DNA from 3 places in the Cytobacillus sp. genome. Region 2 is predicted to be linked to each of the others. Evidence: riboswitches for the same ligand, from Rfam matches in the RefSeq annotation. Region 2 holds a riboswitch; each other region holds the start of a gene.
The links. Region 2 has a riboswitch for thiamine pyrophosphate ahead of thiW (energy coupling factor transporter S component ThiW). Riboswitches for the same ligand answer to the same signal wherever they lie in the genome.
Positions count from the first base shown of each region.

Region 1 (7,919 bases), on a different contig from region 2:
AACCAGATATGTTCGTCTGAACTATGGTTTACCACCAGGTCCATAATGAGTTTAATCTCTCTCTTATGCATCTCTCCGAGAAGTACTTCCCAATCTTCCATTGTTCCAAACTCACTCATAATATCCAGATAATCACTGATATCATATCCATTATCATCATTTGGCGATTTATAAACCGGTGAAAGCCAAACCACATCAACCCCAAGCTCTTTCAAATAATCCAGCCTGGAGATGATTCCCTGCAAATCTCCAATTCCATCTTCATTGCTATCCATGAAGCTCCGAGGGTAAATTTGGTAAACTACACTTTCTTTCCACCATTGCTTCTTCATATGGTGACCTCCGATATTTACATTTTTGTGCAAGCCTTATAAAATGGCGATACCACGGAATTATAAAACCCCATGGCATCAACCTTTCTATTCTGCTTTTTTTAATTTCGAGAAAGCTAAAGTCAATACAAACGGTACAACAAGTGCAATACCCATTCCGATAAAGAAAGCACCCCAGTTTTCCGCAAAGATGGAGAAGAATGCCGGCAAGCCTCCTACACCTATTGACGGTGCCTTAACACCATTAATAGTGATGAAGATGCCTGCAATTGCTGACCCAATAATCGCTGCAAAGAACGGGTACTTAAAGCGAAGATTCACCCCAAACATAGCAGGTTCGGTGACTCCAAGCCATGCTGATACGGACGAAGTAAGCGCAAGCCCTTTCAGCTTTTCGTTCCCTTTGCTTAACAGCATCATGGCAAAAGCAGCGGAGCCCTGTGCAATATTAGACAGTGCAACCATCGGCCATAAAAACGTGCCGCCAATGCTGCCGATTAACTGCAGATCAACTGCAAGGAAAGTATGATGCATACCAGTGATAACGAGAGGGGCATATAATCCTCCGTAAATCAAGCCTCCAAGGGCTGGAACGGCATCAAAGATTCCGACAACTCCATTTGTAATCCAGCTGCCAATCGTGAATGTAATCGGTCCAATGGCAATAAAAGAAAGAAAACCAGTGATCAGTAAAGCGATCGGCGCAACAGTCAGAAGCTGAAAAGCATCAGGAATTCTTTTTCGCAGAAATACTTCTATCTTAGCCAATACGTATGAAGCAAATAATACAGGCAATACCTGCCCCTGGTAACCTACCTTTTCAATTTCAAGACCGAATAAATTCCACTTCGGAACTTCTTCAGCTGAACCATAGCCCCATGCATTTAAAAGTTCCGGGTGCACAAGCATCAAACCTAGCACAATACCAAGAAGAGGACTTCCTCCAAACCTGTTTACGGCACTCCAGCCAATCAAACCGGGAAGGAATACGAAAGCAGTATTGGCAATCAGGTTAATGATGCCCGCCAGATCGGCCCAGTTTGTATAAACTTCAACAAACGATTTACCATCGAAGAAAATATCCGGTGCGGTCATAATGTTATTGATTCCCATCAGCAAACCAGCTGTAACGATAGCCGGAAGGATTGGAATAAAAATATCTGCAAGTGTTTTAATTCCGCGCTGCAATGGATTTAAGTTTTCAGCAGCAGCACTTTTTGTTTCTTCTTTAGACGATTCGCCAATTCCTGTCGCATCTGTCATTTCTTTATACACTTTATCAACCAGGCCTTGTCCAATGACAACCTGGAATTGTCCATTTGTGGAAAATGAGCCTTTTACAATATCTATATTTTCGAGTTTTTCTTTATTGACTTTTCCTTCGTCTTTTAACGCAAAACGCAGTCGTGTAACACAATGAGTTGCCGCTGCAATATTATCCCTGCCCCCGATAGCTTCTACAATTTGCTCTGCTGACTCTTTATTTGTAGCCATTCTTCGCTCTCCTCCTGTTACCGTTTTCATATTAAAGAAAAAACAGTTATAAGGTTTTTGTTTATTGTTCTCGAACTTTACAAATATATCCAATTAACAGAACCTGACTTGTATATACATGAACTGTTTACGCTTTCATTCTATCTTGTATATACATGTTAGTCAACCAATTTTTCTTTTCTCTCTTTTATATACCCATTCAATCTCTCTGGATGTCAGAAAATAAAAAAACCGGCTTCGAGACTTAATTGTCTGCAAAGCCGGTTCTAAACCTATTGAATAATCTTATTTCCTTTTATCATCGTCATCATCTTTTGTGAGTTCACGGGTAGATTTCTTAAATTCTTTTAAGGTCTCCCCAAATGCTCTCCCTATTTCAGGAAGTTTTTTAGGACCAAAAATAATAAGAGCCAGAACCAGGATGAGAATTAAACCTGGAATACCGATGTTTGATAACATGCTGAACACTCCTTATATATCATATCGCATGGGCAGTAGCAATCATGTTCATTGTCCATTATAGTAGATTGACTTAAAAAATCATAGCATGGCAGCTTTTTTTATGAATTCACGTTTTTTCACTATTAAAGACTCTATCAAGATCTTCTAATACTTCACCAATTTTGCGGTTATGGATCACTTCATCAGCATAAATATCGAAGTCCGTAGGTTCCAAATTAATTATCACCAGTTTTGCCCCGTTTTGTTTGGCAATCAGCGGAAACTGATTTGCAGGTGTTACATTCAAGGATGATCCCAGAACAATAAAAAGTTCTGCCTTTTCTGTTTCATCCTCTGCGAAATCTAAAGCCTCCTCAGGAAGCATTTCCCCAAACAGAACTACTGAAGGACGGAGCACACCACCGCAATTACATTGGAATTGTCCATGCAAATACCCCTCGCTCGGGAACTCTTTTTTACACTTCTGGCAATGGAGTGTCTGCAAATTCCCATGGAGCTCTGATACTTTTTTACTTCCCGCCAGTCCATGAAATCCATCCACATTCTGGGTGATAATGCTCTTAATAATATCTCTCTTTTCCCAATCTGCTAGAATATAGTGCCCTTTATGGGGATTGCACTCCTTAAGCCCGATTACCCTGTGCCGATAAAATTCAATAAACTCGTTCACATTTTCATTTAATGCTTCTGTACTGGCTATTTTTCCAGGATCTTTCCCATTCCATAAACCATTATTGGCAGACCTGAAATCAGGAAGTCCGCTTTCCGTCGACATTCCTGCTCCAGTTAATATTACTGTATAATTTGATTCCTGAAGCCATTTCTCAAGCATAGATATCAGCCCCCAATAAGGTTTTGTCACAGGTTAAATTTGATTTCCATTTATTTCTCCCGGTGAAATGTTTATGTCATGTCAGGTATGCGGTAAATACTAGATTATAACTGTTTATGCGAATTATCAAATATAGGAGTGATAGCTATGCCTGAAATAGAAACGAAAGATTATAAGGACGGCTATAAAAAATTTTCTGCCAGGGCCAAACGTTATGCGGAAGACCCTGAAAAAACAAAAGTACTGCTAAGAAAGGCTACACTTAAAGCAGATAAAAATAAATCTTCATTAAGTGATATATGGGAAAAGTTTCAGCTTCTGATCGATTTGGTTAAAGCATGGTCTAAAGGCGATTACCGGCATATTTCAAGAAAATCGGTTATCTTTATTATTGCTTCCGTCCTATACTTTGTTTCCCCTATAGACCTTGTTCCTGACTTTTTAATAGGAATGGGAATTTTAGATGATGCAGCAGTACTTGGTTTTGCCGTTAGCCAAATTACAGGTGAACTTGAAAAATTCAAAATCTGGAAAGAAAGCAGGACGATAGAGATGAAATAATTATTTTCTGTCCATTTTGATATTATTTGCTATAATAATGATGGAAAGTATTTATGCTGTCAAAATTAAATAGCAGGAAATGTAGGGGAACCGGTATGCCGGTTGAGACTTCATCATTAAGATGCTGACCCTTTGAACCTGATCTGGCTCATACCAGCGTAGGGAACATATTCTTAAACATACTAAATGTTTTTATATGCGCCCTGGTTTATACCGGGGCGTTTTTATTTTTCAGGGCAGACTATCATTAACTTTCCTTATTACATAAAGGTTTTAGGAGGATTATTTATGAAAAAGTGGATTGCGGCTATCTGTTCACTTCTGTTTCTTTCAGGCTGTGCCGGCAATGGAGCGGATAATCAGACTGGAAGCAAAGATGCAGACAGCAAACAAGATTTGAAAAAAGTTACTGTTGTATTGGATTGGACACCCAATACCAATCATACCGGCTTATATGCCGCAAAGGACAAAGGATATTTTAAAGAAGAAGGGCTCGATGTCGAAATTATAATGCCAGGTGAAGCAGGTGCAGATCAATTGACTGCATCAGGCAAGGCTGATTTCGGTGTCAGCTATCAGGAAAGCATCACGGAAGCCCGTGTACAGGGAGTTCCCCTTGTATCGATAGCAGCTGTAATACAGCATAATACTTCCGGTTTTGCATCCCCTGCTGAAAAAAACATTAAATCGCCGAAAGACTTTGAAGGAAAAACTTATGGCGGCTGGGGAGCTCCTGTAGAAAAATCTGTAATAGATTCCCTAATGAAGAAGGAAAACGTCAATGTTGATAATGTCTCAATTGTTAACATGGGAGATGCTGACTTTTTCACAGCTGTTAAAAGAGATATAGACTTCGCATGGATTTATTACGGATGGACAGGTGTAGAAGCAGAACTTCGGGGGGAAAAGATTAATATGGTCTACCTTACCGACTACTCAGAAAAACTGGATTACTACACGCCCGTTCTCGCAACCAGCGAAAAAATGATTGCAGATGACCCGGATACTGTCAAAGCATTTGTAAAAGCAGCATCCAGAGGTTATGAATTTGCAATCGATCAGCCTGGCGAAGCAGCAGATATTTTGTTAAAAAATGCTCCGGACCTTGACAGCGAATTGGTAAAAGAGAGCCAGGAATGGCTATCCCCCCGCTATCAGGATGATGCTCCAAGATGGGGTGAACAAAAGCTTGCAGTCTGGGAAAACTATGCAGACTGGATGCATGATAATGGTCTATTAGATAAAGAATTAGATGCCGGCAAAGCATTTACAAATGACTTCCTGCCGGAATAAGGAGAGTTCAAATATGGCAAACGCACTTGTAAGCATTCAGATCATACCGAAAACAAAAGATGGGGAAAATGTTATACCTTACGTTGATGAAGCAATTAATGTTATTCAGCAATCTGGTGTTAAGCACGAGGTGCATCCCCTAGAAACCACGATGGAAGGCGATTTAGACCATTTATTAAAAATCATAGCCGATATGAACAGAAAAATGATTGAAAAAGGAAGCAGCAATGTAATTTCACAGGTTAAGGTTCTATATCAGCCGGACGGTATTGAAATGAGTGATTTAACGGAGAAATACCGTTCATGATAAATGTATTCAGAAAAGGATGGAGGCCGGCTGCGGTTCTCCTTCTTTTATTCATTCTTTGGGAATTGGCAGTAAATCTGGCAGAAGTTCCTGCATGGCTCCTGCCTCCGCCGACAGATATCGTTCATGAAGCGATTTCGGGGCTGGAGGGCTTCCGCCTTCATCTTCAATCGACAGTCATGCTTTCCCTATTGGGATTTCTCATTGGCGCCGTCATAGGATTACTCACAGCTGTTATTCTGCACTTATTGCCTTTTATAAGGGAGTCGGTTTACCCTCTCCTCATACTTTCACAGAATGTGCCTATAATTGTACTGGCTCCTTTGCTGGTTGTATGGTTTGGTTTCGGGATACTTCCAAAGCTGATTGTCATCACGCTGGTTTGTTTCTTCCCCATTACAGTTGCTGCATTGGACGGCTTTCGCCAAACCCCCGGAGAACTTAGGCATTATATGCTGATGGCAGGTGCCAGCAAAGGTCAGCTTTTTTGGAAGCTGGAGCTTCCCTATTCCCTTCCTTCTTTATTTTCAGGGCTAAAAATCTCCGCAACCTATAGTGTGATGGGTGCTGTAATATCCGAATGGCTCGGAGCTAAAGCAGGAATAGGTGTTTATATGACTTTAGCCTCTTCTTCATTTAGGACGGACCGTGTTTTTGTTGCCATTTTTACCATTATGCTGTTAAGCTTGCTGTTTTTTGGAGGAATATTACTGGCTGAACGTTTGCTGATTAAATGGAAGTCACGGGAGAGTGCCAGGAAATGATACAATTATCAGTTAATCATTTAACCAAAAGTTTTGATTCAAATCAGGTTTTAGACAATTTAAGTTTTCATATAAATGAAGGGGAATTTGTTTCGATTTTAGGCCCTTCAGGGAGCGGCAAGAGTACCCTTTTCAACCTCATTGGCGGGATGCTCCTGCCTGACGAAGGGTCCATAACGCTTGGGAATGTGAAGATCAACGGCAAACGCGGTTCAATAAGCTATATGCCCCAGACACCTTCCCTGATGCCATGGAGAACCATTCTTCAAAACGTTCTGCTTGGCCAGGAGCTAATGGGTAAATCCGATTCGGAAACGGCAAAAAAGATGCTTCAAAAAGCTGGTCTCGGTGACTATGAAAATGCATATCCTCATGAATTATCAGGGGGGATGAAGCAAAGGGCTGCCTTTATCCGGGCATTATTAAGCCCGCAGCCAATCATTTTGCTGGATGAACCTTTTTCTGCTTTAGATGAACTTACCCGCCATGATATGCAAAAATGGCTTCTTGATATTTGGAATGAGCATAAACCCACAATTCTGTTCGTAACTCACAATATTGAAGAAGCCATTTACCTTTCTGACCGAATTTTAGTACTTAGCAGCAAGCCTGCTAAAGTAATAAATGAATATAAAGTACCCTTTAACAGGCCAAGAATGGAGGAACTTTTTCTCAATGAGAATTTCCTTGCCTGCAAAAGAAGCATCCATCATGCGCTGAAAAATCATTAGGAGGCAACAGCATGGATAAGTATATTGATGCCCATATTCATCTTGATAAGTACAGCAATATTGATTTAGAGAAAATGTTTCATGAGCTGCCGTTTCAGCTTTCACTTGTAACAGTTTCAAGCGATTTAGCATCCTGCAAAAGAAATCTTGCTCTTGCAGAAATTTATCCCTTTGTTAAACCTGCCTTTGGTTTTCACCCTGAACAGGTTCTCCCCAGTGATCATGATATTTCAGAGCTTTTCAGCTGGATAAAGGTTCACAGAGAGCAGATGGCTGCTGTTGGCGAGGTTGGCCTCCCATACTATTTAAGGTCTGATGGAAGCAAGCATCATGGCGGATATATTGAACTTCTCGAAGAATTCATTAAGCTCGCTAAAAGGTGGGATAAGCCCATTGCCCTCCATGCAATTTATGATGATGCACCGATTGTGTGCAATTTATTGGAAAAGCATTCGATTAAAAAAGCTCATTTTCACTGGTTTAAAGGTAACACCGCAGCCGTAAGCAGGCTGATTGCCAATGGCTATTACATCTCCTTTACTCCAGATATCGTGTACGAAAAAGAAATACAGGACCTTGTACGGGCTTACCCGCTGGATAAATTGATGGCAGAAACAGATGGTCCATGGAAATTCGAAGGCCCTTTTAAAAACAAGCCTACCCATCCAGCAATGATGGCCCGTTCCATCAAATCCCTTGCTGAACTAAAAGAAATAGGTTTCAGCAAAGCTCTTAAGAAGCTATATGAAAATACAAAAAGCTTCTATAATATTGACTGATCAAACAGCCTTGCGGCCTTTTACCATAAGGCTGTTTTTTATTCATATTAGATAAAATATACTAGATAAATATAATCATTTCGCACCATTCCTAATTTTGGAAATGTAGGTTAATCTTATATAGGACAATACTTTTAGGAGGTATGTGATGAAAAGATATATTTTCTTGTTATTGACTATTTTACTAGTCTTTTCAGGCAATGTTTCTGCAGAGCCCAAAAGCCGTTCTGCTGATTTGACTGAGAAAGATTTCATGAAAGCCGTGTTGAAGGCTGATGAGTTTAAGGAATTTAAATCCTCCATTTTAAAAGATGCAGCCGCCAAGCCAAAAGCTCTTATTGATGAAAAAGGAAAACAATATGGC
Region 1 is NZ_CAXQGS010000048.1:84,684-92,602, reverse strand. It holds gene ACEQ1T_RS07720 (alpha-glucosidase) at 1-332, opposite strand, end outside; gene treP (PTS system trehalose-specific EIIBC component) at 420-1,826, opposite strand; gene tatA (twin-arginine translocase TatA/TatE family subunit) at 2,112-2,285, opposite strand; gene ACEQ1T_RS07705 (NAD-dependent deacylase) at 2,395-3,120, opposite strand; gene ACEQ1T_RS07700 (YkvA family protein) at 3,268-3,681, shown strand; TPP riboswitch at 3,755-3,863, shown strand; gene ACEQ1T_RS07695 (ABC transporter substrate-binding protein) at 3,970-4,974, shown strand; gene ACEQ1T_RS07690 (thiamine-binding protein) at 4,988-5,281, shown strand; gene ACEQ1T_RS07685 (ABC transporter permease) at 5,278-6,045, shown strand; gene ACEQ1T_RS07680 (ABC transporter ATP-binding protein) at 6,042-6,776, shown strand; gene ACEQ1T_RS07675 (TatD family hydrolase) at 6,788-7,555, shown strand; gene ACEQ1T_RS07670 (hypothetical protein) at 7,704-7,919, shown strand, end outside.
Region 1: it holds a riboswitch for thiamine pyrophosphate, as region 2 does, so the genes downstream of both, ACEQ1T_RS07695 (ABC transporter substrate-binding protein) here and thiW (energy coupling factor transporter S component ThiW) in region 2, are expected to answer to the same signal.

Region 2 (7,919 bases):
TATAAGCAGCATCCTTTTAAATTGCAGCCTGATTTACAGGTTCTATCCTATTATTTTGAAAGAAAAATGCAGAAGTTCCTTGATGAGGAAAATCCGGATTTGATATTTTGCACTCATTCTTTTCCATCTGGAATCATCAGTTCTCTAAAACAAAAGGGACGATACCGGGACATTACTGCGGTGAATGTTTACACGGATTTTTTTATAAATGATATTTGGGGAAAACGGGGAATTGATTTTCATTTCGTTCCTCATCCCGAGGCGAAGGAAAAGCTTATAAAAAAGCATCATATTCCTGCTGAGCAAATTTTTGTAACAGGCATTCCTGTTCATTCTGTCTATCACCTTCCGGTTCCATTTAAGAAAGAAAACCGGATACGTCATATCCTGGTTGCTGGCGGAAACAGCGGCTTAGTAAACTGTGATATTCTTGAAGCTATGCAGAAGGCTCCTCATATTCGATTTCTGGTTCTTTGCGGAAATAATGACGAATTATATAGATCACTCAAGACACTGAATTTAAAGCAGATCGAGCCCATTGGATATATTGAAGACCCATATGAAATGAATCAGCTATATAATAAAGCAGATGCTATTTTGACCAAACCAGGTGGAGTTACTATTAGTGAAGCACTGCAAAAAAAACTTCCGATTCTGGTCCATACCTCACTCCCCGGACAAGAGGAAATCAATTTGGACTATTTGCTTGAGAAAAACCTGGTGACTGTCATTTATGAAAAGCATATTGCTGAACAGCTAAATAATGAAGAAGCTATACTTAATCTAAGAAAACACATCGATTCTTATCTCGCAAAGGTCACTTGCCCATTGGATTATGCCATCTTCATTTCGATTAAAAGCACCGGCAGAAGTACGCCTGAAACTGTTCATTCTATTAGAGCCATCCCAACTTTAAAGTGACACTTCGACCAGCGGGGCTTTGGCGGCAGTATGACCCGATAAATAATTTACAGCCTGGAATCTCCAGGCTGTTTTCCATTTCAATCAAACGTTTGATTTATCAATCCTTCTTCATAAAGAATCTCCTCAATACCAGGAACATACCCTTGATCAGCCATGTCCTTCTCGCAGCCAACTGAAAAATAGGTATACGAATATTCATATCCTTCTCCCTGTACACCGCCTGATCCACCATGTGAAATACAGCTTTCTGGTATTGCTTCACGCTTCCCTTTTTCATCGGCATAATAGTACAAATCGTCAATATACCCTTCACTTTGCGGTAAAGAGGTAATGGCATATCCTCTATCATTCACCCGAAATACATCGTACTCCCCTTCTGTCTCTGGAACAGGAGCATTCTCTATTTCATGAACAATTCTCACCTGACCAGCATACCCTTTTGGAATCAGATAAAGGTCATGAGTTTTTTCTTCCAGATCTGCCTGCTGGAGCATCCAAAAGAACACTATCGGCAGGAGGCAAGCGGCAAGGAAACCTGCTGCATTCAAGGTAACCTTCCTGCCCCCTGGCATCTCGCGGTCCCACTTCCTCCACTCATCTATTAAAAAGAAAAGCACCGCAGCAATAAATGCGTAGAAAGCAAACCCTTCCATAATAAAATAAGTGACTGCAGCCAAAAAGGTATGTATAAATGCAGCAGCCGGAAACCGCCATACTGCTAGATTTCTAGTAAGAAACTCAGAAAGCAGCGAAACTGGAACACCGTATATCACATTTCCGAAAAAGCAGTATAAAAAAACCATAACCAGGAAGAAGGAAAACAATCCCCCTTCAGAAAAGAAAAAGAGAAGCCAAAAACCAAAAGTAAAAAGAATGGAAGCCTGCAGGGCAGTTTTTAGTTTTAATCCCAGCATAAGAATTAATTAACCTCCTCTTCTTTGTGAAAAGTTTCACATATATCATAGCATATATACATGGTTATTCCCATACTCACTATGATAACCTTTCATTTTCAACCTGCACAAAATTCTGCCAGGAGGGCCTGCTGCCTAACTAGCAGATCCTTCTTCAATCACCTCTATTGCCCACCTGATACCTTCTTCTGCCATTTTTTCCGGAGGGTTCGTGTGTGGAGTGTACTCCATGACAAAAAATACTTCCTCACATTCCTTGCTAAAAAATCCATCAGTTTCTTAATTTTATGATGACTGCCATCATTCTCATGAGATGGATGCACAGGTACCCAAATATATTTATCGCCCTGGTATTCAACATTATGTAAATGAACGACTCTCACGAACTCGGTCCATTTTTCTATATATTTTATGGCCTTCTCGCCAGCGGCCAATATATAATCCCCGATATCAACACAAAGTCCGAGTCCGTATTTCCTCCATGTCTCTACAGAAAAACGGTCAAGATATTGAATTCCTGCTGGCGATTGTTTGAATCCCAATTTAGGTTCACACACAATCAAAATCCCATATTTCCTCTGGAGAACACTAAGTTTCTTGAGTCCCTCCTCAATGACCTCTGCCGGATTCCTGCTGGTTTCCTTTTTAAAGTAAGGGAAGTGCACCAATATGTATTCAGCCCTAAGCCGGGACATCCTTTCCACTTCCTCCTCAAACTGAATCCAGGCTTCCTCCGGATTCATACTGATCTTTTCCAGCAAATCATATTTGCTTTGCCCCCGGAAAAGAGGCGAATGAAGACCAAAGCTTTTGTTTGTTTTACCCAGCATTTCAATAAAGCAGCGAAAGGCTTCCTCATCTTGAAATTCGCCTATCTCTATATGCGGCAAATGACGTTTAAAAAGTTCATGAAACAGCTTGCTGTCAGACAAAATGACACTTCCCGATATCCCTATATGATGAGCCATAATATCCCCTCTTTTATGCATCTTTATAACAATCTTATCATATCTTCATGTAACTCATTGGAAAATAATTCCGTCTAATCATTAAAATACATGAGGAGACTTTTTATGATAAAAAAAGTGTTTGCTTTCATAATCGGAATACTGTTCTTATTCATTCTTTTTTTCCGAAATGGAATTATTCTGGATTCCATCGGCATTCATTTCGAAAGTCCTTTTGCAAAGAAAATAGCAGTGCCTTCTGATTATTCACAGGCCGATTCAAATCTAAACGGCATTGCCGATCCGCTAGATATGGTCCTGACAGCCAGAAAAGAAGTAGACCAGCGCACGCCATATAAAAGTGCCTACTATGCGGGAGGCTATCCGCCCGATGGCGAAGGTGTCTGTACAGATGTGATTTGGAGGGGATTCCAGGGGGCTGATGTAACCTTAAAGGATCTTATTGATCAGGATATCGCCGAGAATACGGACTTGTATTCAAGAGTGCAGGGCAAGCCTGATCCGAACATTGATTTTAGAAGGGTGCCAAACCAGAATGTCTTCTTTAGCCGCTTCGCAAAGTCATTAACAACTGAACTGAATCCAGGAGATGGTAAGAACCTTCAGCAATGGCAGCCGGGTGACATTGTGGTTTTCCTTTCTCCTAAATTCAACCATGTGGCAATCATATCTGACAAACGGACGAAAGATGGCATTCCATATGTTATACATAACTCCACACCATTTGCAGCAGAAGTAAAACTATCTTCTTTTAAGACTCCCATTACCGCTCATTACAGATGGGATTTTGAAAAAACGCCTGCACTGCCATAAAGCAGATGCAGGCGTTTTTCTTATCTGACTGCTGCAGGATTGCCCGCCGGCCACTCTTCGCAGGTATAAGACATCTCCCAGAAGCCAAGCTCCAGCTGGCAGCTTTTTCGGAAAGCATCCTTCATTCGCTGCCTTTCTTCCGGTGATGCCGCATCAGCAAGCTCATCCAAACGGTTCCTCATATTCATGGTCACAGCTTCGACCCTTAAATTTGCATAAAAAGAGATCCATGGATAAAACGGATGGTTCTCATCTGGCTCATATTGCTTCATGAGTTCAAGCCCAATCTCCCAATAAGTCCATGGACAAGGCAATAATGCAGCAAGGATCTCACCCATGCCGCCTGTGTGGGCATGATACATCATATGCTTAACATAATGATCAGCTGTTGGAGGGAGCGGATAGCCCTGCAATGCTTCGTAATCCACCCCAATCTGCTGGCAAAAATTATGGTGGGGATGTACTTCGCTGTTCAATACAAATTCTATTTGCTGATTAAAATAAGAAATATCCTTACGCTCTGCAGACTTTGAAATGGCAATCCCATAAATATGCATGAACGCATTCAGATACTCAAAGTCCGCTTTAATGTAATGGGCCAGCGCCTCTTTCGGCACGTCCCCTCTCCCGATACCCTGGACAAACGGGTGCTCAAATATCAGCTGAAACAAATCTTCATTTTCTTTGCGCAGAATCTCTGAAAAAGTCATAAAAAATAGCCTCCTTATTCATTACAGAAGCTGCCGGGGAAAAAGCATGAGGATATATAACGAGGTCCTCACTGCTTCCCTGCGCTGGCATTATCCAGATCAGGTTCCAAGGGACAAAGGAAAAGCTCCTTATCTCAGCCGTAGCGCCCCTAGCAGTTTTCTAACATTCTAATTGTTTTTTACCGATTTTCTAACTTGACGTTTTTCGCTCATAAATTTTGGATTTCGCCCATAACTCTTAAAAATCGCTCATAAAGTCAGATTGCTATGCTGCACTCCGCTTATCTGCTTATTCAACTAGCTTCGCCAGCCCAAAATCATCACATATTCTGAACCAAGTTCTTCTCTTTAACCTTTGCCAAAACCATCCAGCCTATGGACGCACCGGCAATGCTGCTGACCAGGAATGGCGGCACAAAGAAGAATGCCCCAGCTGAGCTCCCCATGAGAACCTTTGCAAAAGGTACTGCAAACAATGCACCAATTAAGCCGGTACCTACCACTTCTCCTACAGCAGCCCATATTTTCCGGCCGAACTTCAAATAAAGCACACCTGCCAAAAACGCACCGATCATGCCTCCTGGAAACGCAAGCAGCGTCCCGAATCCAAGCAAATTACGAAGCAGGCCAATCATAAATGCCACAGCTGCTGCAGGCAGGGGTCCAAGCGTCACCGCTGCCAATACATTCACCGCATGCTGCACCGGATAGGCCTTTGCTATGCCTGCCGGAAACCAGAGCAAATGGGAACCCAGTGTCCCAATTGCCACAAATAAAGCCATCGTAGTTAACAATCGGGTTCTGTTCATCTAAACCTCCTTTCTAAAGGGCCGCCTGATTGCTTATCAGGATGAGAAGTATGTATACAAAAAAGCCAGATTCCCATAAGGACCTGGCTTGGTTTAAGTATATGAATTGACATATAGTCAAATCCTACTTCCCTCCGCTGGCATTAACCAGATCAGGTCCATAAGAGTCAGAAAGCTATAACGCGCTTTCCTCTCAGCCCGCACATTCGGGGCACCCCTAGTAGTTGCATAGATATTTAGTTTGATAAGCTATCTCAAGCTTATCAAATTATTCCGGCACTGTCATCAATCTTTTTGCTTAAATACTTTTTTTGATGCAATGTATTAAGAACTCTTCAATTTATGCTCCGAAACTATCGAACCAGCTGCAGACCCGCTACCTCCTTTAGGCTCCCCACCCCTGCCAGAGAAAGCGATACTTTCGTTTCTTCTATAAAGTTGGCAATCACCTTTTCAACCCCAGCCTGCCCGCCAATGGCCAATCCGTACACATATGGCCGCCCCAGGCAAACTGCGTCGGCTCCTAATGCCAGTGCTTTGACCACATCGGATCCTCGGCGAATGCCGCTGTCAAACAATACTGGAATCCGCCCCTTGACTTCCTTCACGATCGGTCCAAGCGCATCAATCGCTGCAATCACTCCATCAAGCTGCCTTCCGCCATGATTGGAAACGATGATTCCGTCTATCCCTTTTTCAACAGCCAGCCTGGCATCTTCCGGATGGAGAATGCCCTTTAATAGAATCGGCAGACTTGTTTTCTCTTTTAGCCTTGCAATATGCTCCCAGCTCAATGTCGGATGATGGATATTATCAAGGATTCCCTGAACTACATCCCCGTCATGGAGAGAGGCCATAAAGACTGGGTCGCTCTCATAGTTTGCTTTTCCATAGCCAAGCTTTAACGGTGAAAAATTGTTTCTTAGATCCGCTTCCCTCCATCCCATCATCACCGTATCAACAGTTAACACAATGGCTTCATAGCCGGATTCCTCCGCTCGCCGCACCATACTGAACGCAGCATCTTCATAATTGGACCAATATAATTGGAACCATTTTGGGCTCGCGCCTGTTGCATTAGCGATTTCTTCAATGGAATAACTGGATACAGTGCTTTGGATAAAAGGAATTCCAAACGCAGCTGCCGCCCGGGCAGATGCAAGCTCTCCCTCACTGTGTTCAAGGCGCTGCATTCCAATCGGTGCCAGGAAAACTGGATAAGGATACGTTCTTCCATATAAATTCACACTTATATCCGGCACTGAAACATCCCTCAGCATTCTCGGTACAATTGAGTATTTTGCAAAGGATTCTATATTCTTTTTCAGCGTTTCTTCTCCGCCGGCTCCTGATTGGACATAGCCAAATCCGCCAGCTCCCATTACTTTCTCTGCTTCTTCTTCCAGTTCCTTAAATGAAATAGGAAAGTTTTCCGCGAAACTAATATTCTCTACTTTTGCCATATTCCAGCCCCGCCTTTTTTGAATTTATTGAAAATAATAACACTTTTTTGGATTTTAAGAAACCATCTAATAAAATCATAGATTCACAGGAATGCAGCCTTTCCTATATAAATTAGCTGCAATAAGCAGGGATTTAATTAAAAATCGTGAATAAACATTTTAACCTTAATGAAATTGGAGTGTGCAAAATGCTAATCAAACAGCCTTTTGATGAATTTCTGAAATTCCATTACGAAAGAATCAGTGAAAGCAATATGAAAGTGACTTTGCCAATCCAGCCGCTCTTTATTAACAGCGCGGGGCTGGTTCATGGAGGCATCATTTCCACTCTTGCGGATGTAGCGATGGGGAATATTTTCGAGCCGGATGAAAACCAGATGCAATCCGTGGTGACAGCTGATTTAAAGGTCACTTTCCTAAAGGGGGCGACAGGTGAATTTCTTCTCGCCAATGCTCACCTTGTGAAAAGAGGGCGCACCCTTAACCACACAGACTGCCTGATTTATAACGACCGGGATCAGCTGGTTGCCAAAGCATCGGGAATCTTCGCATCTATCTGAGTGATTATCCTATCGTTGCCTGAATAGTTTCACTGACAGCGATAGGAGGAACCATTTAAAGCTTACGGACAATCCTTGTAGTTTCTTTTCTTCTTCTTTTTATAAAAGTGAAATACACTGTAAAATACCCCTATCACAACCGAAACGACTAATAAAAGCTGTGAGCCAGATAAAGATAATGCATTGGCCAATGAAAGAGAGTAAGCCAGCAGCAAGGATGTTGCCATTTTGGAAATAGACGCAATTCCCAGGAACTTTTTAAATGAAACACCACCCATTCCTGCTCCAACACAAATGATCTCATCTGGCAATATCGGAATAACAAACAGCAGCATTAGTATGGTGTTTTCATTTTTCTCCATGTATTTTTGGTATTTGATCAGATGCCGCTCCTTTATAAACCGGGATACAAGCTTTAATCCTCCTATCCTTGCAGTCAAGAACATAACAATAATCCCTGATAGTGTACCTGTGAATCCAAGAAAGGCAGCTGCAGCCGGACCGAAAACGGCACTTCCGGCAGGAAGTGTTACGGCTTCAGGAAGCGGCAAAAGAATGGGCTGTAAAAAGCAAACCAAGAAAAAGATGAACTTGCCCTCGGCTTCATATTCCCTAAGCATTCTCTCGAACCCATATGCATCAGTCAGAACAACTATCTTTGTTAAATAAAAGGTAATAAAAACTATTAACAGCAGACTGAACATATAAATCAGTGCCAGTCTGCTGTATTTCAATCGTGAGAACTTGCCTGCAGCAAA
Region 2 is NZ_CAXQGS010000076.1:37,065-44,983, forward strand. It holds gene ACEQ1T_RS14595 (hypothetical protein) at 1-921, shown strand, start outside; gene ACEQ1T_RS14600 (hypothetical protein) at 1,002-1,838, opposite strand; gene ACEQ1T_RS14605 (sugar phosphate isomerase/epimerase) at 2,003-2,806, opposite strand; gene ACEQ1T_RS14610 (DUF1287 domain-containing protein) at 2,912-3,619, shown strand; gene tenA (thiaminase II) at 3,640-4,329, opposite strand; TPP riboswitch at 4,389-4,490, opposite strand; gene thiW (energy coupling factor transporter S component ThiW) at 4,650-5,138, opposite strand; TPP riboswitch at 5,251-5,367, opposite strand; gene ACEQ1T_RS14625 (alpha-hydroxy-acid oxidizing protein) at 5,492-6,601, opposite strand; gene ACEQ1T_RS14630 (PaaI family thioesterase) at 6,790-7,161, shown strand; gene ACEQ1T_RS14635 (TVP38/TMEM64 family protein) at 7,224-7,919, opposite strand, start outside.

Region 3 (7,919 bases), on a different contig from region 2:
TAATTTCTCAGTTTCATCCAAAGTATGCGAAAATTCCGGCACACCTTCTCCAGGAAGTCCGATAATCAGATCCATATTGATGTTATTCATTCCCATATTGCGAGCCAAATGGAACTTATCCACGGTTTCTTCCACTGTATGGTGGCGGCCAATGGCTTTCAGGGTCTCCTGAATATAGGACTGAGGATTGATGCTGATTCGGTCAATATTCCATTTTTTCAGCACCTCAAGCTTTTCAGGTGTGATTGTATCCGGACGGCCAGCTTCCACAGTGACCTCCCGTATGTTTTCTACATCTGGAAAAGAGTCATACATTTCCTCATAAAGCATATCCATCTCTTCCGCCGTAATGCTTGTCGGAGTCCCTCCTCCATAGTAGACAGTAGTAATTTTCACATCATTTTCTTTCAGCCACTCGCCAATTTTGCGCATTTCAAAATGCAGGCCGCCAAGGAACGAGTTAACAGAACCCTGCCTGCCATTAATCGCATATGCAGGAAAAGTGCAGTACGCACATTTTGTCGGGCAGAATGGAATGCCAATATATATACTGACTTCATTTTTTAAGTCATAAAGATCCGGTACGACAGCAAGCTGCCTGTTTACAATATTCTGCATAAGCTGGATTTTTTCATCTGTAATCAAATACTCTTCCTTCAGCTGCTGATGGGCTTCATGGAGAGGTGTCTGATGCTGTATAGCACGGTGAAGCAATTTTGTGGGACGTACCCCAGTCAGAATTCCCCACTTCTGGGTAATGCCTGTCCAGTCCTGCAAAACAGTCAGATATACATGGGATACTGCATTTTTTATTTGTTTGAAATTCTCTTTTTCTGACTCAGCCGGAACGAATTCCTTCTCAAAATTCGCTGAAAGATTCTTTCCATCTTTATCAGAAAGCTCTGCAATGGCCTTAATGTGCTTTCCATGTTCAAGCTGAAAATTAATTGTCAAATCAGCTGCAGCATTCTCACCCATCAACACTGCACATTCTTCAAAAAAGAGGTTCCCGATCAGCCGGAGCGGCCGATGGAACCGTTCATCCTGTATACCTAAAATTGAAATGTTCAAATCGATCACCTTTTTTAGTAAATATATTAAATGTGCCGATGTCTTTTTTTGACGGCAGCTGTAAAGTGTCTATTTTTCATGTTGACAAACTTCTTTTAGTGTACAGAAATGGGGAAACAAGGTCAATATAGGCGGAATGATTCCTAATGGATTGCTTATATTATTTATGGTTCTTCTTCCTTTCTCCTTTGGCAATTTCACAAAGCAAAAAAAGAGCCGATTACCTAATCGAACTCTCTTTCATTGATTTTATTTTAATAGATTCATTTTCTTCAGAAAATCAATTGGATGCTGCTTCCGGAAATGTTCTTTAACCATGTAGCTTACCCCGTTCTGGTTATTGGATCGGGTCAGCCAGTCGGCTGCTTTTTTTACTTCCGCAGGGGCATTTCCCATAGCCACACCGAGACCGGCGGCTTCAATCATTTCCAGGTCATCTGCCGAATCGCCTATAACGACCATTTGGTTTCGGGATATTCCGAGATGTTCACATAAATAAAGCAAACCATTCAGCTTTGAAACTCCGGCAGGAACGATATCCATCCGCAGATCACCCAGCTTAATGACTTCTACATTTTCAAACATGCCCCTAATGGCTGCCTTGGCATCCTCAAGGTCTCCTTTATCTTCAAAATACACTTCAATTTTTGGCGGCGTGACCGGCTCATCTAGAATGGTGTCACTTAATGAATCCACAAATTGCTGCGAGTAAAAAATGGGATCCCCGGTTGTAAAAACCGTTTTAGCAAGCATATTGGTATTTAGCTTGGTTTTGTTGGCAAGGGAATATTTTTCGTGCACCAGCCTGATTTGACAGGTAAAGCCTTCAAGCAGGCGCACGATTTCATACGTTTCATCTTCCTGTATCCTTTTTACATATATCGGCTTTTCCTGAGAAGCTGCAATATAAGCCCCCCTGTGTGTGACCAGTAAAGAATTGATTTTCAATGCTTTGGCCGCTTTTTTCGCGGATGGAAAACTTCTGGATGTGACAAGTGTTACATAAATTCCTTTTTGCTGCACATATTCAATGGCTTCTTTTGTTGATTTATGAAGTCTTCCATTTGATTGGAGTAGTGTTCCGTCAATATTTAAAGCAAGCATTCTGTATATCATCCAATTTGCCCCCCTCTTCTCGGTGTAAAATTGTCCTATTACACTTTTATGAAGGGAAGGATTGGAATAGAACATGACATGGACAATGCAGAAATTTTTTATAGCTTTTCTGTGTTAGTGAAGGCGTTTGTCTGTTTTCATAGATCAAATGATTTAAAGAATTATAAATTAGTCATTTACAATTTGGATGCTCCGTATTAAGATGGAGTCAATAAAAACTGCATATCTTATTTTGCACTAGGGGAGCTTTTTGGCTGAGAAGAACAATCCGTTCTGACTCTTATCACCCGATCTGGATAATACCAGCGTGGGGAAGTGCAGGTGAACGGCTATCATTTCTAGTGTATTGATATCATTCAACTGCATTTCCTTATGGGAATGCAGTTTTTTATTTTCATTAGGCTCTTTTCGTGTAAATTGTTGTTTTTCGCTTATTAATGTTGTCCGTTGATTTCCGCTCCAGGCTGCTGGCTTTCCGCGGGGCGGGCGGTGAGCCTCCTCGACGCTGCGCGTCTGCGGGGTCTCACCTGTCCCGATACTCCCGCAGGAGTCTCGCACATTCCGCTACAATCAACTCAGTAAATCATATACAAAAAGCAACAAACCTTGCGAAAATAGCCTTTCATGAAAACTAAACTAGGAGGATGGAAAGATGCAGGAAAATTTTCTATGCGGAACAAGCGAGATTACAGGGTGCAGGTTTTCAATTTATCCAATGACTGACAGGTTTGTGGATGTAATTTTATCTGCTCTAAAAGAAGTGGATACAAGCAAGGTATGGATGGATACAGATGATGTGAGCACTTGTGTTCGCGGCAGATCCATTCATGTTTTTGATGTGGTCAAAGCTATTTATCTTGAAGCTGCTAAGCATGGTGATCATGTGGTATTTAACGGCACATTTTCAAATGGCTGCCCTGGGGATACTGCCGGAGATGCTTATCTTGCTGAAAATGAAGAGAAGGCGAATGAAAAAAAATCTGCTGGAATCAGCCAGGAAGTCGCTGTACAGTTCGCACTGTATCCGATGGGGATTCCTTCATACATGAACGTCATTATGGAGCAGGTCGAGCTCGCAAAGGATCAGGGAACATTTACTGAAGGTGTCCATTATGCTTCAAGATTAGATGGAGATGCACATGCTGTTTTTAAAACGCTGGAAGATGCATTCCAAAGCTGTAAGAAAAGCGATTCTACTCATATTGTCATGACAGTGAATATGTCTGCGAACAGTCCTTCCAAGAAGGGGGCTGTGTAATATGCTCGAAAAATGGAAACTTCGTGAGGTCATTGTCCTGTCTGTACTCGCTGTTGTGTTTGCAGTTGTATACCTGGTGTTCATGCAATTTGGGAACGTGTTATATGGGATGTTTGGCTTAATCGGCTATGATCTGATTTTTGGCATTTGGTTTATTGTTTCAATCATCGCAGCGTACATAATCAGAAAACCCGGAGCCGCCTTTTTATCGGAAACCGTCGCTGCAGCCATTGAGGTCATGATTGGCAATGCAGTAGGCCCTCGCCTGATTCTTTCAGGCATGATACAGGGGATTGGAGCAGAGGCTGTGTTTGCGGCAACAAAATGGAACAACTACCGGACATGGGTTTTAATTGCTGCCGGCATGGGCTCTTCTGTTACAAGCTTTATTTGGGGCTATTTCATTTCAGGCTATGCAGCCCTCTCACCCGGTTATGTAACTGCCATGTTTTTCGTGAGACTGATTAGCGGCGCTTTGCTTGCCGGATTGCTGGGGAAATGGCTCAGTGAGAGTCTTGCAAAAACTGGTGCATTAAACAGCTTTCCTATAGGAAAAGAGCTGAAAAGGGGAAAATCAGAAAATGGCATTACAGTATAGCCAGCCTCTATTAATAACAGAACAGCTGTCCTTCCGTCATGAAGATGAGAAGAATCCTGTTTTTAAGAATTTGAATTTTAGTCTTTATCCAGGGGAAGCTGTTCTATTATTGGGCCCCAGCGGCTGCGGAAAAAGTACGCTTGCTTTCTGCTTAAATAAATTGTATCCGGAAGCCATTGATGGAGAACTGGAAGGCACCATTTCTTTCAAGGGAAAAATGCTGGAGGAATTCCGGCCTGGTGAAATTAATCGGCACATCGGCATTGTGTTTCAGGATCCAGAAAGCCAGTTTTGCATGACAACAGTTGAAGAAGAGCTGGCATTCGGACTTGAGAATATGAAAACACCTCCTGAAGAAATTGAGAACAAGATTGATGAAGCACTGGAACTTGTTCATCTTCTGCCATTTAAGCATGCCTTAATCCACACCCTTTCGGGGGGACAAAAGCAAAAACTTGCACTCGCATGTGTATTGTCATTAAAACCGGATATCCTGATTTTGGATGAACCGACAGCAAACCTTGACCCGGCTTCAAGCTATGAACTTACCCGCATCATCAAAGAGCTTAAAGAGGAGCAATCCTTATCCCTTCTAATAATTGAGCACAAGCTGGATGATTGGATTGATTTGACCGACCGCTGCTTGGTGCTAAACCGGGATGGCGAAATTTTATTTAATGGAAGCACTGCCGACTGCTTTGATAAGTATGCAGAAGAACTTCTGCTTGAGGGTATCTGGCTGCCAAGCCCGGTAAGAGCCGGCCTATTAGGAAAAAAAGCAGGGATTTACAAAGGGGAAAAACTTCCGTTAACTGATCGGGAATTAATTGCTGGATTTGTAAATCCCTATGCTTCACTTCATATTTTAGATAAAAGGAAGACTATTCATCAAGGCTTTGAAGAACAGATCATCCTAACCGCAGAGAATCTTTCTTTTTATAAAGATGGGAAGGATCTGCTTAAAAATATTAGTTTTTCGGTTAAAAAAGGTGAATTTGTGGCAATAGCCGGTTCAAATGGATCAGGAAAAACAACGCTTTCCAGACTGCTGGCAGGATTATATGCTCCATCCAAAGGCAATATTCTTTTTAATGACCGCTCCCTTTCCCATTGGAAGGAACAAGAGTTAAGGCTAAAATTAGGTTACGTTTTTCAGAATCCCGAGCACCAATTTATTGCAGATTCTGTCTATAATGAAATTGCCTTCAGTTTAAAAATTCAGCGCATACCAGATGCCGATATACAAAAAATGGTTCTAGCTGTTCTGGACCAAGTGAACCTGCTTCAGCATGCTGACATACATCCTTTTTCCTTAAGCCAGGGACAAAAGCGGCGGCTTAGTGTTGCATCAATGCTTGTGAATGAACAGGATTTGCTGCTCCTTGATGAACCGACATTTGGACAGGATGCCAGGACTTCTGCGGAGCTTATGGGGCTTTTGGAAACAAAGATTCAGAGCGGAGGCTCCGTGTTGATGATCACTCATGACATGGAAATCCTGCATTCCTATGCTGATAAAGTGATTATCCTTTCAGATGGAGAGAAAATTTACGAGGGGGTGCCTGATTCATTGTGGAAGGAACATGAGATTATGAAGGTTGCTTCTCTAAAGGCTCCTTACTCAGAAAAACTCAGGAACGAAATGAGGGCTGTGAAAGGGAGGAAAAAGTTTGCTCTTACATGAATTTAACCCAAGCATAAAGGCCCTGACGGTGGTGGTCTGCGTATTGATTTTATCAATTTTCTTTGACCCGGTAACTCCTTTTCTGACCTTAGTGGTGACTGCAGGAGCCACCTTCATTTTCGGTAAGGTTTCTTTCAAAAGATGGATTTTGCTTTTCTCGCCATTTATCTTCATGGCTATAATATATATTTGGTCAGCTCTGATTTTTTCAAAATCTATTGAAGGAGAAACTATCCTATGGACATGGGGAATCTTCACATTGACTGAGGAGGGCTTTCAGCGTGCCCTTTCACTTGGAATGAGGGTTTTAAGTTTTACCTCGCTGTCCCTTCTGTTCATCTTAACCACTAAGCCGACAGAATTCCTGCTCAGTCTCATGCAGCAATGCCGCCTCCCTCCGAAGCTTGCATATGGAATCATGGCAGGCTATCGGTTTCTGCCATTAATGAAAGAAGAGTTTGAAATTATCAGAAGCGCCCACCGGATCAGGGGAGTACCCAAAGCCCGGACACTTTCGGAAAAAATGGCAGAACTTAAGAGGTATTCAGTTCCTCTTCTTGCCGGATCAATCCGTAAAGCTGAAAGAACGGCAATGGCGATGGAATCAAAAGGGTTTACCGGAGATAGAAACCGGGATTTCTATCATAAAATCACTGTTTCCTGGAAGGATTGGGCATATTTCGCCTTTTTTATAATAGCAGTGCTGGCAAGTGCCTATATTTCGTGGCTATTCGGGTTTCTTCAGCTTTATAATGGCGAACTTTAATAGTTGAGTGTTGTCTATGTGCGCATATTTTTTTTCTGTGCACATAGAGCCAATTTATGTGCGTAAAACTTTTTCAAGCCTATTCACAACGCAAAAAATACCTTAATTTACCATACACACCTATGAATAAATCTTATTTTCTCTCCTAAAGCTATGAGTGTAACAATCAAGAAAACTACACCAAAGGAGATGATTTACATGGCAAGAAACAGCAATTCTAATCAGCTTTTAGTATCAGGAGTCAGCCAGGCAATTGATCAAATGAAGTATGAAATCGCAACAGAATTCGGTGTGAACCTTGGCCCGGAAACATCTTCAAGAGCAAATGGATCAGTAGGCGGAGAAATCACAAAGCGCCTGGTGCAAATGGCTGAGCAGCAGCTTGGCGGAGCACGCTAGTCCTTCCAGGCAATCATAGTTAAATAAAATGCCGCTTCCAGCCAATCCCGGAAGCGGTTTTTTATTCTCCTATTTAAGCATTTCCAAAATATCTTCCACTGCCTCAAAAAGTGATGAAGCCTGGATATCTGCACTAGTTGGATCAGAGCCGATAAAAACAGTTTTACAGCCAGCCTTCTTGCCAGCCTCAATATCCCGCTCGTGATCGCCTACCATAATGCTCTCAGACAGATCAAGATTGTGCCTTTCCGCCAAATCCACCAGCATCCCAGCATTTGGCTTGCGGCATTGGCACCCTGCTTTCGGTTTATGAGGGCAATAGGCCACCTCTTTAATATTACCGCCTTTTTCTGCAACAAGCTCCTGCAGCCTTTCATGGATTCTCCTTAGCTCTCTTTCTTTTAAAAAACCAAGCCCCACGCCTCCCTGATTGGTCACAACAAAGATTTCATATCCTGCTTTGGTCAGCTCTGCCACAGCTTCTGCCGCCCCTTCAAGTAAATATAACTGCTCAGGCTTGTTAACGAATTTTACCCTGTCAGATAAAACCTCGTTCAAAACGCCGTCGCGGTCAAGAAAAATGGCTTTTTTCAAATTGCAGCCCCCTTACTGAAAAATCAACATCTATCATAAAGGTACCCAAACCTCGTCAAGTTTAATATGGATAATGCTTGTTCTTATAAAAAAACCCCCGAAATCAATTCCGGGAGTCTTCCAATGCTAATTATTCAACTGCACCATAAAGCTCTTCAAGAGGCTTCATGATAATTTTGTTCATTTCTGCAATCATCATGCTCATGCGCTGCTCTGCTTCCATAAGCTTTGAGATTTGGGCGTGCTGCTGTACAAGTGCGACTGTCTTTTGAGCCTGTTCTACTTCTTCCTGTGTAATATCCTGGCCCATCATTTGTTTTTGCTGAAGTTCCATCTGGATTTTACGGAAGTTATCAAACATTGCTTTTGCAGACGGATCTGCATTTACATCATCGTATGCTTGTTTTAGAGCCTTATATTCATCGCTTTCCCG
Region 3 is NZ_CAXQGS010000133.1:10,100-18,018, reverse strand. It holds gene ACEQ1T_RS23305 (coproporphyrinogen III oxidase) at 1-1,071, opposite strand, end outside; gene ACEQ1T_RS23300 (Cof-type HAD-IIB family hydrolase) at 1,321-2,187, opposite strand; TPP riboswitch at 2,417-2,518, shown strand; gene ACEQ1T_RS23295 (YkoF family thiamine/hydroxymethylpyrimidine-binding protein) at 2,840-3,445, shown strand; gene ACEQ1T_RS23290 (ECF transporter S component) at 3,447-4,043, shown strand; gene ACEQ1T_RS23285 (ABC transporter ATP-binding protein) at 4,027-5,727, shown strand; gene ACEQ1T_RS23280 (energy-coupling factor transporter transmembrane protein EcfT) at 5,714-6,493, shown strand; gene ACEQ1T_RS23275 (alpha/beta-type small acid-soluble spore protein) at 6,692-6,892, shown strand; gene ACEQ1T_RS23270 (D-glycero-alpha-D-manno-heptose-1,7-bisphosphate 7-phosphatase) at 6,962-7,486, opposite strand; gene ACEQ1T_RS23265 (YlbF family regulator) at 7,617-7,919, opposite strand, start outside.
Region 3: it holds a riboswitch for thiamine pyrophosphate, as region 2 does, so the genes downstream of both, ACEQ1T_RS23295 (YkoF family thiamine/hydroxymethylpyrimidine-binding protein) here and thiW (energy coupling factor transporter S component ThiW) in region 2, are expected to answer to the same signal.